3 regions of the Kitasatospora sp. NPDC101176 genome follow, and region 3 is predicted to be linked to each of the others. Evidence: riboswitches for the same ligand, from Rfam matches in the RefSeq annotation. Region 3 holds a riboswitch; each other region holds the start of a gene.
The links. Region 3 has a riboswitch for cyclic di-AMP ahead of ACIRS1_RS00080 (transglycosylase family protein). Riboswitches for the same ligand answer to the same signal wherever they lie in the genome.

Region 1 (5,549 bases), on a different contig from region 3:
CTGCCCGGAGAACGGCGCCCGCCAGAAGGACGGCACCGACCCGGGCCGGCTGGAGCGGGCGGGGGTGCGGTACGGGTCGTCGCCGTAACCGCCGAGGACGTCCCAGTCGCGCTCCTGCATGCTTCGGCTGCTGCTCATGTCCCGGCCTCGGTCCCTCGTTCTCGGTTGCTGACCCGGCCAGTCTGGTCGAGCGGGCGGTGCGGAACGATCCGGGGACCCGGCGGATCGGGGGTGGGGTTAACCCCCCGGTCCGGGAGCGCGCTCAGCCGGGCGGGTCACCCGGCCGGGCCGGCCCACTCCCCGGTGGTCAGCGCGTACCGGTGCGCGCCGGACCGGACGCCGCCCCCGGGCGGGTCGTGTCGGACCGGCCCCTGCGCCCGGAACCCGAGCCGGGTGAGCACCGCGGCGGAGGCCCGGTTGTCCACGTCGACCCGGGCGGTGAGGCGGCGCAGGCCGAGGGCGCCGAAGGCCAGCCCGCAGAGCAGGCCGACGATCTCGCCCGCGTGACCGCGTCCGCGGGCCCCGCGGCCGACCGCGTAGCCGAGCTCGGCGCAGCGGCCGGTGCCCAGGGTCAGGGAGGCGTGGGCGATCGGGGTGGCGTCCGCCGGGTCCTCGGCGTCCTCGCGCCGGGTGACGGCGAGCTGGTACGTCCGCCGTTCCCGCGCGAGCGCCTCCTCCAGGTAGAGCTCGATCTGGTCGGCGCAGGTCTCGCGGTCCCAGGTGTCGAACGGGAGGTACCGGGTGACCTCCGGGTCGCCGAACAGCGCGTGCAGCGCGTCCACGTCCCCGGGGGTGTGGTGGTACTCGCGGATGGCCAGCCGGGAGCCGGTGAGTCGTACGGGGACCATGGCTGGCGACCCTACCCCCGGCCAGCGGTTACCGTTCGGGCTATGAACGACGAAGACCTGCGGCTCGCCCCGCGCACCAGGGCCGCCGACCTGCTCGCCTGGGCGGCGGCGGAGGGCCGCGCCCCGGTGGCCGAGGGGCCGCTGCGAGCCGTCCTGGCCCTGCTGGAGCTGGGCGGGGGCAGGATGCACGACGGCTGGCCCGAGCTGACCTCGAACGCGGTGGAGCACCTGCTCTACGAGCGTCTCCACCTCTACGTCCAGCCCGGGCCGGAGACGGACCCGCTGGCGTACGGCGCCGCGGTCGAGCTGCTGGTGGACCACCAGCGGGCGGCCCGGCGGCTGAACGCCAAGCGGCAGGAGCGGCTGCACGCCGAGGCCGAGTGGCAGGGCGAGGTCGCGGCCGGACTGCTGCGCCGGGCCGACCTGGTGACCTGGCCCCGGCTGTACGCGCTGCTGCTGCACGCGTACGAGGTGGACGTCGCGGACCCGGCGGCGGTGCGGGCCTGGCTGGACGGCTTCCGGGAGCTGGCGGAGGAGGAGCGGCTGGCCGCGATCGCCGCGCTGGTCCCGACCGGCTGGCTGGACGAGCTGGACGAGCAGGGCTGGGGGCCGGCCCGGGTGCTGTCAGTCGGCATGGCGACGGACGGCGCGCGCCGGCTGCTGGAGCAGGGGCTGATGCGGCGCAGCTACCGCAACCTGGCGGAGCTGACCGCCGCGGGCCGGCCGATGCCGGACGAACTGTCCGGGGAATTCGGGGAGTTCGAGGAGGCTGCGGCGCAGGCCGCGCTCGACCTGTGCGGCGCGTGGACCGTCCCGGGGCTGGCGCGGCTGCTGCTGGAGGAGTTCCCGGACCTCGCACCGGAGCCGGGGCAGGAGGAGATCGACGCCTACCTGGCGGGGCTGCCGCAGGAGTAGCCGCCCGCGGGGCGCCGTGCCGGAGCCCCGGCCGCACGCGTGCGGCCGGGGCTCCGGTCCGTTCGGGTCCGCCGCGGTCGGCGGGGGCCGGCGGGGGCCGGCGGGTGCCGGCTCAGCGGGGGCCGGCGGGAGGATCGGCTCAGGGGGTGAGGCCGCGCTGCTCCAGCCAGGTCTCCGGGTCGACCGGGGCGCCGCCGCCGGGGCGGACCTCCAGGTGCAGGTGGGGGCCGGTGACGTTGCCGGTGGCGCCGACCTTGCCGATCTGCTGGCCGGAGGTGACCTTGCCGGAGCCCTTGATGATCGAGGAGAGGTGGCAGTACCAGATCTCGGTGCCGTCGGGCAGGGTCTCGACGATCCGGTAGCCGTACGAACCGGACCAGCCGGCCGAGGTGATGGTGCCCTGGCCGACCGCGAAGACCGGGGTCCCGGTGTCGGCGGCGAAGTCCAGACCGGTGTGCAGGTGCGCCCAGTAGCGGGCGCTCTGGCCGTAGTGGGCGGAGAGGTTGTAGTCCTTCACCGGCAGGGTGAGGGCGGCGGCCTTGGCCCGCTCGGCCTCCTCGGCGGCCCGCTTGGCCTCGGCCTCCTTGGCGGCGGCCTTGGCCTCGGCCTCCTGGGCGGCCTGGACGCGGGCGCCCTCCTCGGCGGCGGTGCGCTGGCTGTCGGCCTGCTGCTGGATCCGGGCGGCGAGCGCGAGCCCGGGGTCGGCGGAGAGGGCGACCGGGGTCTCGTCGGGGGCCTCGACGGCGGGCGCGGCGGCCGGGGTGGCGGAGGCGAAGCCGGTGGCGCCCAGGGTGGCCGCGACGGCGGTGACGCCGAGCAGCGGGGAGGCTCCGCGGGTCTGACGCGGCATCCGGTGCCGGTTGGCGTCGGCTTCCGGGGCGGGGTGCTCCAGGTCGGCCATGCCGGGGTGGTCGAGGAGCCGGGTACCGGCTGCGGGGCCGGCCGGGTGTGCCGGGGTGTGCGTCGACGCCACGGAGGCGCGCTCCTTTCCTTCCTTCGCGCCTACCGGGTTAGCTGACGGGTTCGGAGCAGGAAGGTCTCCTACGGCCGGGCCTGGGCCCCGCCGATTCACCCCAAGGAACGTGGTTCCCCGGCTCCCTGGCCTGCCCGGAGGCCGGCCGGCGGGATTAGGCGACGGCGCACGGTGCCGTCTGGGTACGGCGTTGACGACCGCGCTGCGTTATCAAACGTTAATCCTAGGGCGCCCCGATTCCAAGCCGTCCGCCCGGGACGACCGGAGATGGCCGGGGCACTCTGGTAGGTGATGGTGGGTTTTGTCCCCGTTGACCGGCATTGAGCCGCTCGACGTGATCGAACGTCAGCGAACGACCCCCCATCTGAGTACGCCTACTCATGTGCGGACCGATCACCCCGCCGCATCCTGACGCCATGAACGCACCGATGCAGTCCCGCACCACGGCCGCGTACTACATCCAGGCCGTGCTCTCCTTCGCGCTGTCCGGCGGAGCCCTCGCCGTCGGGATCGCCTACCTGCCGGTCGGCGGCTGGACCCGCGCCTTCCTGGCGATCGGGCTCCTCTACACCGTCACCTCGTCCTTCACGCTCGCCAAGGTGGTCCGGGACCGGCAGGAGACCAACGAGATCGTCACCCGGGTGGACCAGGCCCGACTGGAGAAACTCCTCAGCGAGCACGACCCGTTCAAGGTCGACGGGGTCTGAGCGGGCACCGCGGGACCCCGGGGGCGGACGGCGCCGAGGGCTTGACGGCTAAGGCTATTAGCCTTAGCTTTATGGCTATCGGCAGACGTCGACAACCCGCAGCGGCGGTCCCAGGAGGCCCACCATGAACGCCACCAGCGCCACCAGCACCCAGTACCTCGACGTCCCCGGCGGGCGCATCGCCTACGACGACACCCGGCAGGGCGACGGCGCCCCCGTCGTCCTGCTCCCCGGGATGCTCGACACCCGCGCCGCCTACCGGCACCTGCACCCGCTGCTGACCGCCGCCGGCCACCGCGTCATCACCATGGACCTGCGCGGCTTCGGCGAGTCCTCGATCGTCTGGGACGACTACTCCCCCGCCGCCATCGCCACCGACGTCCTGGCCCTGCTGAACCACCTCGGCATCGAACGCGCCGTGCTCGTCGGCAACTCCTACACCGGCGCGACCGTCGTCAAGGTCGCCGGTGACGCCCCGCAGCGGGTCGCCGGGATCGCCCTGATCGACGCCTTCGTCGAGAACCCCCCGGCCAACGCCCTCATGCGCGGCGTCGTCCGCGCGATGGGCGCCCTGATCGTCCACTGGCCGGCCTTCTGGGGCTTCTACCACCGCAAGCTCGCCTTCCCCGGGGCCAGGCCCGCCGACTTCGACGCCTACGTCGACGGACTCGTCGCCGCCATGCGCACCCCGGGCCGCCGGACGGCCACCCGCGGACACGTCTCCGGCGACTCCGCGCCGATCGGCTGGACCGCCGCCGTCCGCTGCCCCGCGCTCGTCGTCATGGGCGGCAAGGACCCCGACTTCCCCGACCCGGAGGCCGTCGCCGACCGGCAGACCGCGGCGCTCGGCGCCCGGAAGGTCATGATCGAGGGATCCGGCCACTACCCGATGGCCGACGCCCCGGAGGCCACCGCCGACGCCCTGCTGCCCTTCCTCGCCGAGCTCGCCTGACGCCTGACGCCCGGCCCCGGCCGCGGGCCCGCTCGCCCGAGCCCGGTCCGCCCCGCGCCGCCCGGGCCCGCCCCGTCCGTCCGCCCCGTCCACGGAGAGACCGCACCATGCCCCGAGTAGGACTGACCCCCGACCAGGTCGTCGGCCACGCCCTCGCCCTCATCGACGAACAGGGCCCCGAAGCCCTCACCCTGGCCGCCGTCGCGGCCCGGGCCGGGGTCGCCACCCCCTCGCTCTACAAGCACGTCAGCGGCGGGCTCGCCGAGCTGCGCCGGCTGCTCGCCGTCCGGGTCACCGAGGAGCTCGCGGACCGGCTGGCCGAGGCCGCCGTCGGCCGCAGCGGGGACGACGCCGTCGCCGCCGTCCTGCGCGCCTACCACGCGTACGCCGCCGAGCACCCGCACCGCTACGCCGCGCTGCCCCAGGCCCCGCAGCCCGACGACGACCTCTCCCGCGCGGCGGCCCGGCTGGTGGGCGTGATCATCGCCGTCCTCCGGGAGTACGGCCTCGACGGCCCGGAGGTGATCCACGCGGCGCGCACCGTCCGCTCCGTCGCCCACGGCTTCGCCTCGCTCTCCATCGCCGGCGCCTTCCAGCTCGCCGAAGACCTCACCACCACCCACGACCGGCTGATCAGCACCCTCACCACCGGCCTGCGCTCCTGGCCCTCGGCCTGAGCCCGCCGCCGGGGAGCCGACCGGCCAGGGCCCGCGGCGGGGAGGGCGGGAGCACCGGTGCCGGTGGGGCTGCGGGGACGCCGTTCACCCGCTTCAGCACCCACTTGAGAAATAAGGTATTAAGAATTAAGTGCCCCTCCGGGCACCCAAAGGGCACCCAAAGGGCACCCACCACCCTCCTCGGAACGGAAAGGCCGGGTATCCGATGGACCTGACCTCGCCGTGGCTCCCCCCGTCCGAGGACGACAGCCGGACGCAGCCCAGCAGTCCGGGCGGCCGCAGCGCCATGCGCTGCGTGCGCTTACTGCTCTCCTGCACCACCGCCGCCGAGCTGCTCGGCACCGTCCTCGCCGAGGGCCCCGGCTGGATCACCGGCGAGGGTTCCGCGCTCTACCTGCTGGACCCGGCCGGAATGCTCCGGCTGACGGCCTCGCACGGCCTGCCGGACTGGGCCCACGAGCGGTACAGCACCGTCGA
Region 2 (5,549 bases), 230 kb from region 3:
ACGCCGGTCGACGAGGCGGGCGCCGAGATGATGCGGTGGACCCGCAGCCTGCTGCGCGACCCGCGGCTGGACGGCACCTGGCAGCGCGTCCACGCCGACTCCGAGGCGCGGCTGCGCGCCGTCCTCGCCGAGCGCTGCCCGGCGGGCACCGATCCGCTGGAGATCCGGCTGGCCGCCGCCGCCGCGACCGCGGCGATCCGGGTGGCCCTGGAGCAGTGGGCCTCCTCCGACGCGCCCGCCACCGGCCCGGACTCCCCGCAGGACCTCGGCGCGCGCTGCATGCGGGAGCTCACGGCCGGGTTGCGGCTCTGGGAGCGGGTGTCCTGAAGCCCCCGGGGGCGTGGCCCCGCCCCGGTGCCGCTACGCCCCCGAACCCCCCGCCGGCCCGCTCCGGCGTGTCAGTCGCTCCGGCGGGCGGCGGCCGGCAGTGGTTCGACCCCCACGACCCGGCGGATCCGGGTGGGCTCGACGAACACGGTGACGCGCCGTTCGCCCGGCACGCCCCACTCGTAGCGGTCCGAGCCGAGGTACTTCCGGGCCAGGCGGTCCAGCTGGCGGTCCGCCTCCTCGCCGGTCACGAACTCCACGGCCCGGCCGTGGATCTGGACGCGGTCGTACGGGTCGTCCGGATCGGCATGGGAGAGGCAGAGCCGGGGGTCGTGGCGGAGGTTGCGCTCCTTGACCCGCCCGACGGTGGTGTTGAAGAACACCCGGTCGCCCGCCAGGTCCACCCACATCGGCGTGACGTGCGGGGCCCCGTTCGCCCCGGTGGTCGCCACGTACCAGATCCGGGGCTCCCGCACCCGTGCCCGGATGTCGTCCGTCCAGCCGCCCATGGGTCGCCTTCCGTGTCGGTCCGTCTCGACCTGATGCACGCTCAGGGTAGGGGGTGCGTCGCCGGTGTGTCGGTAGGGCGGCGACGGTCGGTGCCGGGCCGCGGCCGTCGTCCGCCATCCCGCGGGCCCGGTCCGCCCGCGCGGTGACAACAGCTGACAGCTGACAGATTTCAGACGACAGATAACAGATTTCAAACTCTGTCACCTGTCATCCGTTACCCGGAAACGACCAGCAGACTCCCGGTGACCTCCCAGCCGTCGTCAGCCTTCTCCCAGCCGGACGCTAGGGTTGATCCTCGCGCCCCGGCGGGGGGAACCGGGGTGACCTCCTCGGATGTCCCCAGCGGAGGGGACTGGAGTTCGAGGCGTGGGAGCAAGCAGGACATGGGTCTGACGAGCCACAAGGTGTTGGCGCTGACCGTATTGATCGCCGTCGTGATGATGGCCGGCACGGTCTGGCTCTGGCCCAGACTCGCGAGAGCGACCTGGCAGGCGGTCCTGGGGAGGATCGGCGCACTGCTCGCGACCCAGCTCGCGGTGCTCGCTGCGCTCGGCCTGGTGGCCAACAACTACTTCGCTTTCTACAGCAGTTGGGACGACCTTCTGGGCACCGGCGACACCGGGCCGGTGGTCATCCACAACAAGGCGGACGCCTCCGGGCGCCTGCTCGTGGAGACGATCGGCCACGCCTCCGTCAAGGGCGGTGGCGCGATGGGCCGCGAGCCCGCCCAGTCGGGGGAGATCCGCAAGGTGCGGATCGACGGCGCGGTCAGCCGCCTCTCCACCGAGGGCTACGTCTACCTGCCGCCGCAGTACTTCCAGCCGGAGTACGCGCAGAAGCAGTTCCCGGCGGTGATCGTGAGCACCGGGTTCCCCGGGATCGCCGAGAACCTGATCACACGCTTCAACTACCCCGGCGCGGCGCTCAAGCTGCTCCAGGAGGGCCGGATGCAGCCGACCGTCATGGTCCTGGTGCGTCCCTCGCCCGCCCTGCCGCAGGACACCGAGTGCGAGGACATCCCGGGCGGCGCGCAGTCCGACACGTACTTCACCAAGGACGTCCCCTCGGCGATCCAGGCGAGCTACCGGGTCTCCGCGGACCCGCAGGCCTGGGCCTTCATGGGCAACTCCACCGGTGGCTACTGCGCGCTCAAGCTGGCCATGCGCCACCCCGACGTCTTCCCGACGGCCGTCGCGCTCTCCGCCTACTACGACGCGGCGGACGACCCGACCACGGGGGACCTGTTCGGCGGCAGCAGCCAGCGCCGCAACGAGGCGAACCTGTTGTGGCGGCTGAAGAACCTGCCGCAGCCTAAGGTGTCCGTGCTTCTCGCCGGCACCAAGAAGGGCGACGGCGACTACCGGCGCGAGACCGAGGCCTTCGTCGACGCGGTGAAGGACCCGATGAAGGTGTCCTACAGCATGCTGGAGAACGGCGGCCACAACTTCGAGACGTGGAGCGCGCTGCTGCCCTCCTCGCTCGAGTGGCTGTCCCAGCACCTCAAGGTGCCCAACCAGACCGTCTGAGCCCCGGCCCGACCGGCCCCTGACCGCAGCGGCCCCGGCCGGACCGACCGGACCGATCGGTCAGGCCACCCGCTCCAGGGTCCCGGTGTGCAGCTCGCCCACCCGGCCGCCCTCGCCCTCGAAGGTCCAGAAGGCGCGGACCGTCAGCCTGCCGAGGTCCATCACGTGGCTGACGGTGATCCCGCTCTGCTCCGTCCAGCTGACGAAGTAGATCTCCGGCGCCACCTCGGCGACGTGCAGCCGCACGTCCTCCCACTGGCCCGCGGACTCGCCGAGGCCCTCCCAGCGCAGCCGCGTGCCGTCGGCCGAGTAGGCGTTGCGGAAGGCCGCGCCGTTGTCGGCCCGGAAGAGGTAGGTGCGGCCGGCGAAGGCGGGCAGGGGCGCGGTCATGGTGGGGCGGTACCTCGTTCCCGGTGGGGTGCGCACGGTGGTCCGTGTGGTCTTGTGCACTGCGGAAGATGTCGGACCTCCAATTTATCCGACCGGGCGAGCCCGGCGGGTGCAGTTGTGCCGGGCGCGGCCGGGGGAGTCGGCCGCGCCGGAGGGCGCACCGGGCGGGTGCCCGCCGGACGTCCCTCGGGGGCACCGGCGAGCCGTCCTCCGGCCGCCGGGTGCCGGCTGCGGAGGCCGGGAGCCGGGTGGACGCCCGGCTCGGCCGAGGGGATGATCAACTCGACCGCCACGCAGCGTCGTTGATCGACACCACTGTGAGCTGCACGACAACCCGCCCGGCAGAGTTGTCCGTTCACGGACGGTCTGCCTAGCCTGCAACGGCCGTCCGCCACGCGGACCCCGCCGCCGGGACGCCGAGTCCCGTCCACCCGCCGGCGGGCAACCGAGGACCACAGTGGACGGGAGCGGGGGAACCAAGGTCAGCGCCCGGCCCGCACGCTCTCCCGCGTGCGGGTCGCGGCTAGGGGTGAAGCCGCTCCCACCGGCGGCCGGGCAACTGCAGCCCGAACCCGACAGCTCACCTCGCAGGCGTCGCAGAGGACACCCCATGCACCAGCCTGCCCTCCGGCGCCGCACGCCGCGCCACGCCCGCCCGGCCCACCGGGGCCGCCTCGCCGCCCTCGCCGCCACCGGGGCGGTCGCCGTCAGCGGTGCCGGTCTGCTGGGCCTCCCGGCGACCGTCGCCGCCCACGCCGCCACCACCCCGACCGTCACCCAGGACCGGCTGGCCCCCGCGACGATGGTCGCCAACAAGGCCGCCACCGCCTCGCTGACCGTCCACTCCTCGGCCTGCGTCACCGCGAAGACGGTGGGTGTGGGCGTGCGCGACGCGCGCGGCACCAACCTGGACTTCCCCGGCAACCTCTCCAACGTGCAGATCTGCCCGAGCGGGCTGTCCTTCACCAGCGGTGCCCGCGCGCTGCCGGCCGGGACGTACAGCCAGTTCGGCTTCTGGCAGGACCTCGGCGGCGCCTGGCACAACCTGCCCTCGCAGCAGCTGGTGGTCTCCGGCACGGCGACCCCGACCCCGGCTCCCACCGCGACCCCCACCGCCACCCCGACGCCGTCCCCCACCGGCACCCCCGGTGCCACGGCGAGCCCCTCGGCGGGCACACCGGCCTCCCCGGTCGCGGGCAAGGCGCTGACCTGGTCCGACGAGTTCAACAGCTCGATCACCTGGGGCTCGCGCTGGGTCGGTGACAAGAGCACCGCCTACAGGTACGGGAACCACAACCCGGACGACAACAAGCTCGACCTGCTGAACAAGAACAACGTCAGCGTCGCCAACGGGGTCGCCACCTTCACCGCCGCGCCGAGCGGCACCACCCTGGAGAACGGCAAGCAGGCCTGGAACGCGGGCTTCCTGACCACCGAGGGCTCCAGCGAGGGCTTCCAGGTCAAGACCGGCGACTACGCCGAGACCCGGGTCAAGCTGCCGTCCGGTTCCGGCGCCTGGCCGGCCCTGTGGACCTGGAAGAACGGCAACGGGGAGATCGACTCCTTCGAGTACCACCCCGACAACCCGAACCTGCTGGAGCTGACCAACCACGTCAACCCCGGCAACGCCAAGTACTACACCGACGCCAGTGCCGTCGCGAAGGACCAGTGGGTGACGATCGGCACCTACTACGGCGCCAACTCGGTCGACTGGTACGTCAACGGCGTCAAGGTCTTCTCGGACGGCAAGGGCGTCGGCGCCAACTGGTCGGCGTACCTGATCCTCAACCTCTCGGTCTGCGCGGGGCAGTACCACCCGGCGCCGCAGGGGACCACGCCGCTCAGCATGGCCGCTGACTACGTCCGGGTCTACCGCTGACGCGTGAGCCGTCGGGTCCAGCCGCTCGGGCCCGACGGCTCACGTGATCACCGCCGGCAGCCCGTTCCCGGCTGCTGACGCCCGAGCGCCCGGGGCCGACCACTCGGCCCCGGGCGCTCGGGCGTACCGGCTCAGTCGTTGGTCGTCTCGACCACCCTGATCTCGAACGGCTTCCGGTTGTTGGTCTCGTCCTTGTCGTCCGCGCTGCGCACCGCGACCCAGCCGCCCTGGAGCGGGCCGAGCGGGAGGTCGGGGGAGAGCCGGACCGGGACGAGCGCGGTCGCGCTGCGCCCCGACTTCAGCCCCGCCGGGAAGACACAGCGCACCCGGTGGCCGTTCTGGAACACCTCGCAGTCCTCGGGGAAGAACGGCTCCTCGGGGGTGACCCCCTCCGGCAGGGTGACCACGACGGTGAACGGCGAGGCGGTGGTGTCGGGGCCGCCGTTCCCGACGAAGGCGTGGATCGTCGTGCTGCCGCCGGGCGGAGCGGGGTCCGGGTCGATCCGGACCACCTCCAGGTCGGAGTTCGAGGGTTTGACCAGGGTCGCGCCGACGTCCACCACCGGCCGCGGCTCGGGGCGGCGCAGCGCCCAGGACGGCCCGGCGGCCAACACCGCCACCGCGCAACCCGCCGCCACCACGGCGACCAGCCCGACCCCACCGGATCCCCGACGCCCCGTACTCCTGCGTTCCATCGCGACTCACCCGTGCCCTTGCGCTCCGGCGGCCCGCGCCGTCGCGCGCCGCGCCCGCACCCAGGGTGGCGGGGCGGCCGCCGGGGGCCCGGACAACCCGCCAGCCGTTCGCCTGGACGGGCGCACCGGTGCACCGGAAGTCGGCCCGTCGGACCTCCGGCGCACCGGGAGAGGGGCTGAGCCCGTTCAGGGAGCCAGGACCTGCCCCAGCCGGGCCGCGAT
Region 3 (5,549 bases):
AGTACGACTTTCCCACACAGCCCACCGCGGACGGCCGGCTGCCGATCCGAATAAGCCTCGTCCACCGCTCCCCCCAGGTGGTCTGTGCGGTGAGCGACCCGAGCAGCATCGGCCCGGTCGCCCGCGAGGCGGACTTCGTCGCCGAGTCCGGCCGCGGACTCCACCTGGTGGAGTCGTTCAGCCAGTCCTGGGGCTGGCACCCGCTGGGCAGCGGCAAGGTCGTCTGGGCCCTGTTCGAGGCGGAGCCGCTCGTCGGCTCCGAACTCGGTGGACGGCACCGGCGCTCGGCCTAGGGCCGGGCGGCGCGCGGCCGGCCGCCGACGGCACCGGGAGGACGGCACCCCGGGCCGCGCGGAACGGTGCGACGAGCCGGGCGCGACCTCCTTACCGGCCCCGGCACGCCCCGCGGGCCGATCGGCCGCAGCGATCCGCCGAAGAGGCCGTGCGAGGCATTCCCGTGCAGTTCGGGCCGCGCGTTCCGGCGCCGGCGGCACGGCGGAATTCCGGTGGAACACCGCTCGCGGCGGAATCCGGGCGGGCACCCCCGCGCCATTACCGGAAAGCGCACCGGAAAAGACAAAGGCCGTCGTGGTGTCAGCACCCACGACGGCCCCCCGATGGCGATGCGGCGGCCGGTCAGACCGCCAGGTGGTCGAACTCCCCGTCCTTGGCCCCCAGCAGCAGGGCGGCGATCTCGGCACGGGTGTAGATGAGCGCCGGACCTTCCGGGAAACGCGAGTTGCGCATCGCCACATCGCCCCCCGGCAGGGCCGCGAACTCGACGCAGTTCCCCTGGGAGTTGCTGTGCAGGCTCTTCTGCCAGACCACCCCCTTGAGGTCGGCGGCCGCCATCCCGTTGTAGGTGTCGTACGAGCCGTGCGTGTCCTGCGAGTCGTGCATAGAAATCTCCCGAAGAGCTCCGGAGTGGTCGTCCAGCGCGGCGCCCCCGGCACCCGCCGAACGAACGGACCGGCCCCGTACCGGCCCGGAACAACGCCTCACTTGACGCGATGATAGCTGCAGTGCACGTGCATCAGCACGGGACGTTGCAGGTGCACGATGCTTTTCACCGGCGGCCCCGAACTCTTCACGGACCCTTTTCCTGACGGTACGTAAACGGACATAGCCGACTGAATCGACGAAGTCCCGATAACCGGCCGTGAGCGGACCCCCGCTGAATGTTGATCTTCGAATGCCGGGAGTCGCACTCCTGTGACCCTCCGTCAGACGCATCGGACAGCACCTCCGTGCTGTGAGACATCTCACGCACCGCACGTGCAACGCACAGCCCCGTCCGGGACGTCACGGCAACCACCGGAGCCCTTCCGGGGGTTGGGTGAGATATGTCCGCATTGCTGTGGATCCGCCCGGATCGGCACACGTCGCGCACCGCGCGCGCACCGCGGCCGCGCGGAACCCGAACGGCAGCCGACTGCAGGCCCGACCGGCCGATGTCCTACGATCTCCGGCATGAGCACCGCAGCCATCCCGGGCGCGCCACTGCCCGTCCGCACTCCAGGCTCCCGTGCGCGGGGGCGCCACCGCCGTCCCGAGCGCCCCGAGATTCCGACCGGCGCCCCGGCCCTGGTGCTGGCCGTGCCCGCGACCGCAGGGCCCGAGTCCCGCTCGGTCGTCGAGGAACTGCTGTCGATCGTCCGCAGCGAGCAGGCCGGCGTCCGCACCGCGGTCGGCTACCTCCCCGGTGGGAACACCGAGGCCGACGACAGCGAGGACCGCACCGTCGCCGAGCTCCTGGCCATGGCCGCCGAGGCCGGCCTGCCGGTGCCCGTCGTGGTCCCGCTGGTCCCCGGCCCGCACGGCTTCCTGACCGAACTCCACGCCCTCGCCGCGGAGTACGGCGCGTCCGTCACCGACGTGCTCGGCCCGCACCCGCTGCTCGCCGAGGCCGTCCACGTGCGTCTGTCCGAGGCCGGACTGGCCCGCGCCGACCGGGCCCGACTGTTCGCCATCGCGACCGCCGCGGACGGCGTGGTCCTGACCACCGTCGGCGGCGAGGAGGCCGCCGCGGCGGCCGGCATCACCGGCGTACTGCTGGCGGCCCGGCTGGCCGTCCCGGTCATCCCCGCCGCGCTCGACGTGCCCGGCTCGGTGGCCGCGGCCGTCAACCACCTCAAGGAGACCGGCTCCCTGCGCCCCGCGCTGGCCCCGCTGGTGATCGGCCCGGAGGCCGACTCCGAGCTGCTCGCGACGGCCGCCGAGGAGACGGGCTGCCCGTCCGCCGCTCCGCTGGGCGCCTACCCGACGGTCGGCCAGCTGATCGCCTCGACCTACCTGGCCGCGCTGCCGGCGCCCTCCCCGGAGGAGCTGGCCCAGGCCGAGGCGGAGGCCGCTGCGGAGGCCGCTGAGGGCACCCACGGCGCCCACGCCGCCGCCGGGGGGCCCGAGGAGCAGTAGCGGGACACCACGCGCACCGAAGGGCCCGGAACGGCTTCGTTCCGGGCCCTTCCGGCTTGCCCCGTACGGGAGTTAAGGGGTGAATAGGTGTGATGTCCGTTCTGTCGATGTTTGATCGGTTCTGCCCGGGGCGCGGGCCGGCGGCCGGGAATCGGCCGCGCCTCCCGCATCGCGGACGCACCCGATCGCACCCCGACGCGCCGTCAGCCGTTTCCTGAGGCACGGCCAGTTGTGCGCACCCGTAGCGCCGTTGCGGGAAAACGATCATTTCGGATCATGACGGACGACGGAAACGATCATTCTCGCCAAACCGTGATGCGCATCACAGTGTTTGCGGTTTGAACTTAAGTCTGCTTAACGTGCTCCCCGTTCGTGACCACACGGACCCAGTTCATCCGCAACGCCGAGTCCTGCCGTCGGATGCCCTGGCAGCGCGAAAACGCACCACGGCAGGAGCGGGGGACCCACAGGTAAGTCGCCCCGGACCGTTCCCAGGAACGGTTCAGGGCTAGGGGTGAAGTCGCGTCCACAGCGCGGCCGGGCAACTCCAGCCCGAATCCGACAGCTCACCTCGCAGGCGTGGGAGAGGACCGCGTCTTCATGCTGCCCACCAACGGCACCCGTCTGTCCAGCCGCACCCGCCGCGTCATCGCCGCCATCGGCGTCGCGGGCGTCGGCCTCACGATCCCCTGCCTCACCACCGGCACCGCCTCCGCCGCCTCCGTCGCGACCTGGGACAAGGTCGCCCAGTGCGAGAGCAGCGGCAACTGGAGCATTAACACCGGCAACGGCTTCTACGGCGGCCTGCAGTTCACCTCCAGCACCTGGGCCGCCTTCGGCGGCACCGCGTACGCCCCGCAGGCCAACCTGGCCACCAAGGACCAGCAGATCGCCGTCGCCGAGAAGGTCCTCGCCTCGCAGGGCCCCGGCGCCTGGCCGGTCTGCTCGGTCCAGGCCGGCCTGACCAAGGGCGGCGCCCCGGCCGCCGTCGACACCTCCGCGGGCTCCACCGCCGGTGCGACGGCCACCAAGCCCGCCCCGGCCGCCAAGCCCGCGCAGACCCCCGCCCCGGCCGCCAAGCCGGCCGCGCCGGCCCAGGAGCAGACCTCCGGCGACTCCGCCAAGAGCACCTGGACCCAGAAGCACCAGGAGCAGGCCCAGGGCGGCGCCCAGGCCGAGAGCGACGACTACACCGTCGTGGCCGGCGACTGGCTGTCCTCCATCGCCGACAAGCACAACATCGACGGCGGCTGGCAGCGGCTCTACGAGCTCAACCGCGGCACCCTGACCGACGGCCCGAACACCATCTACCCGGGCCAGCACCTGTCCTTCAAGGACGCCGGCCAGGGCCGGCAGGCGGCCACCGCGACCAAGTCCGGCTCGGACTTCAGCTGGTTCGACCGTTCGAAGAAGTCCGGCCAGACCACCGACGGCGGTGCCGTGAACGCCAAGCCGGCCGCGCAGACCCAGGCCCCGGCCGCCCAGGCCCCGGCCCAGGCCGCCACCGGCAGCATGGCCGCCGCGGTCTCCTTCGCCGAGTCGAAGGTCGGCCAGGCCTACGTCTACGGCGGCACCGGCAACGGCGGCTGGGACTGCTCCGGCCTGACCCAGGCCGCGCTGCGCGCCGCGGGCGTCTCCATCCCGCGCGTGGCCGCCGACCAGGCCGCCGCCAGCACCCACGTCTCGCTGGACAACCTGCAGCCGGGCGACCTGCTGTTCTGGTCCAACAACGGCCAGGACTCCGGCGTCTACCACGTCGCGATCTACGTCGGCGGCGGCAAGTACGTCGAGGCCGCCAACCCGAGCTCGGGCGTGCGCGAGCAGACCGTCGCCAACTGGGCCCCGGACTTCGCCGGCCGGGTCTGAGGCACGCCGGCGGGCCACGGGCAGCACGGCACAGCCGACGGCTGACGGCTGACGGCTGACAGATTTCAGATTTCAGATTTCAGCCGACAGATTTCATCATCTGAAACCTGTCATCTGTCACCCGCCCCCGTCGCCCGCCGCACGGAACCCCCGGGGGAGAGCCCGATCGCTCTCCCCCGGGGGTTCCGGCGTACCCGCCCTCCGCCGGCCGAAGGTCATGGTCAAAGCCGGCCACAACGGGCATGCTGCTGCTCTGCACCCGAGGAGGAGCCACCATGGCCCAGGTCACCGTCACACTCGACGCCAACCTCGCGATCGACGCGATGCTGCTCTCCGGCACCAAGAACCCGCAGGACGCCGTCGAACTGGTCCTGCGGGACTACCTGGCCCGCGGCCGCCGCACCGGGACCCGGACCGGCGACGCCGCCGACGACCGGCGGCTCACCCGCAGCCGCCCCACCGACCAGCAGGGCTGACCCGCCCCACCCGCCGCCGTCCGCGCCACCCCCGCACACGGCACACGGCACCCATGCGAAACGGGCCCCGGGGAGCGGTCGCTCCCCGGGGCCCGTCGGCCGTCCACGGCCCGTCGCTCAGCGCGCGCAGGCCCCCGTCGAGCCCCGCATGACCAGCTCCGGCTGGAACATGAACTCCCCGCGCTGGGCCGCGTTGCCGCCGACCTCCTCCAGCAGCGCGTCCACCGCCGCCGTGGCCATCGCCTCGACCGGCTGGCGGATCGTCGTCAACGGCGGCTCGGTGAAGGCGATCAGCGGCGAGTCGTCGAAGCCGACCACCGACACGTCCTGCGGCACCGACAGCCCGCGCTGGCGCACCGCCCGGATCGCCCCGAGGGCCATCATGTCGCTGCCGCACACGATCGCCGTGCAGCCCTTGTCGAGCAGCGCCCCGGCGGCCGCGTGCCCGCCCTCGACGCTGAACAGGGTGTGGTGGACGAGGTCCTCGGCCTCCTCCGCGCTGCGCCCGAGCACCTCGCGCATCGCCGCCGTGAAGCCCTCGATCTTGCGCAGCACCGGCACGTACCGGCGCTGCCCCACGGCCAACCCGATCCGCTCGTGGCCGAGTTCGGCCAGGTGCTGGACGGCCATCCACATCGCGGCGCGGTCGTCCGGCGAGATGAACGGGGCGGCGATCCGCTCGCTGTAGCCGTTGATCAGGACGAAGGGCACCCCGCGGCCCGACAGCCGGGCGTACCGGTCGTGGTCGGCGGTGGAGTCGGCGTGCAGCCCGGAGACGAAGACGATGCCCGC

Region 1: another riboswitch for cyclic di-AMP. It lies ahead of ACIRS1_RS36660 (M23 family metallopeptidase); the one in region 3 lies ahead of ACIRS1_RS00080 (transglycosylase family protein).
Region 2: another riboswitch for cyclic di-AMP. It lies ahead of ACIRS1_RS01000 (hypothetical protein); the one in region 3 lies ahead of ACIRS1_RS00080 (transglycosylase family protein).

The regions. Positions count from the first base shown of each region.
Region 1 is NZ_JBIWPA010000046.1:23,267-28,815, forward strand. Features, by position in the region: gene ACIRS1_RS36645 (sensor domain-containing protein) at 1-138, opposite strand, end outside; gene ACIRS1_RS36650 (GNAT family N-acetyltransferase) at 276-848, opposite strand; gene ACIRS1_RS36655 (hypothetical protein) at 891-1,763, shown strand; gene ACIRS1_RS36660 (M23 family metallopeptidase) at 1,903-2,736, opposite strand; cyclic di-AMP (ydaO/yuaA leader) riboswitch at 2,749-2,907, opposite strand; gene ACIRS1_RS36665 (YiaA/YiaB family inner membrane protein) at 3,153-3,443, shown strand; gene ACIRS1_RS36670 (alpha/beta fold hydrolase) at 3,568-4,395, shown strand; gene ACIRS1_RS36675 (TetR/AcrR family transcriptional regulator) at 4,503-5,072, shown strand; gene ACIRS1_RS36680 (SpoIIE family protein phosphatase) at 5,278-5,549, shown strand, end outside.
Region 2 is NZ_JBIWPA010000001.1:245,308-250,856, reverse strand. Features, by position in the region: gene ACIRS1_RS01020 (TetR/AcrR family transcriptional regulator) at 1-327, shown strand, start outside; gene ACIRS1_RS01015 (PPOX class F420-dependent oxidoreductase) at 399-836, opposite strand; gene ACIRS1_RS01010 (alpha/beta hydrolase-fold protein) at 1,221-2,363, shown strand; gene ACIRS1_RS01005 (MoaF-related domain-containing protein) at 2,424-2,753, opposite strand; cyclic di-AMP (ydaO/yuaA leader) riboswitch at 3,197-3,355, shown strand; gene ACIRS1_RS01000 (hypothetical protein) at 3,364-4,632, shown strand; gene ACIRS1_RS00995 (hypothetical protein) at 4,764-5,327, opposite strand; gene ACIRS1_RS00990 (IclR family transcriptional regulator) at 5,514-5,549, opposite strand, start outside.
Region 3 is NZ_JBIWPA010000001.1:13,422-18,970, forward strand. Features, by position in the region: gene ACIRS1_RS00065 (ATP-binding protein) at 1-293, shown strand, start outside; gene ACIRS1_RS00070 (DUF397 domain-containing protein) at 637-900, opposite strand; gene ACIRS1_RS00075 (hypothetical protein) at 1,471-2,415, shown strand; cyclic di-AMP (ydaO/yuaA leader) riboswitch at 2,807-3,008, shown strand; gene ACIRS1_RS00080 (transglycosylase family protein) at 2,995-4,281, shown strand; gene ACIRS1_RS00085 (hypothetical protein) at 4,557-4,757, shown strand; gene ACIRS1_RS00090 (LacI family DNA-binding transcriptional regulator) at 4,875-5,549, opposite strand, start outside.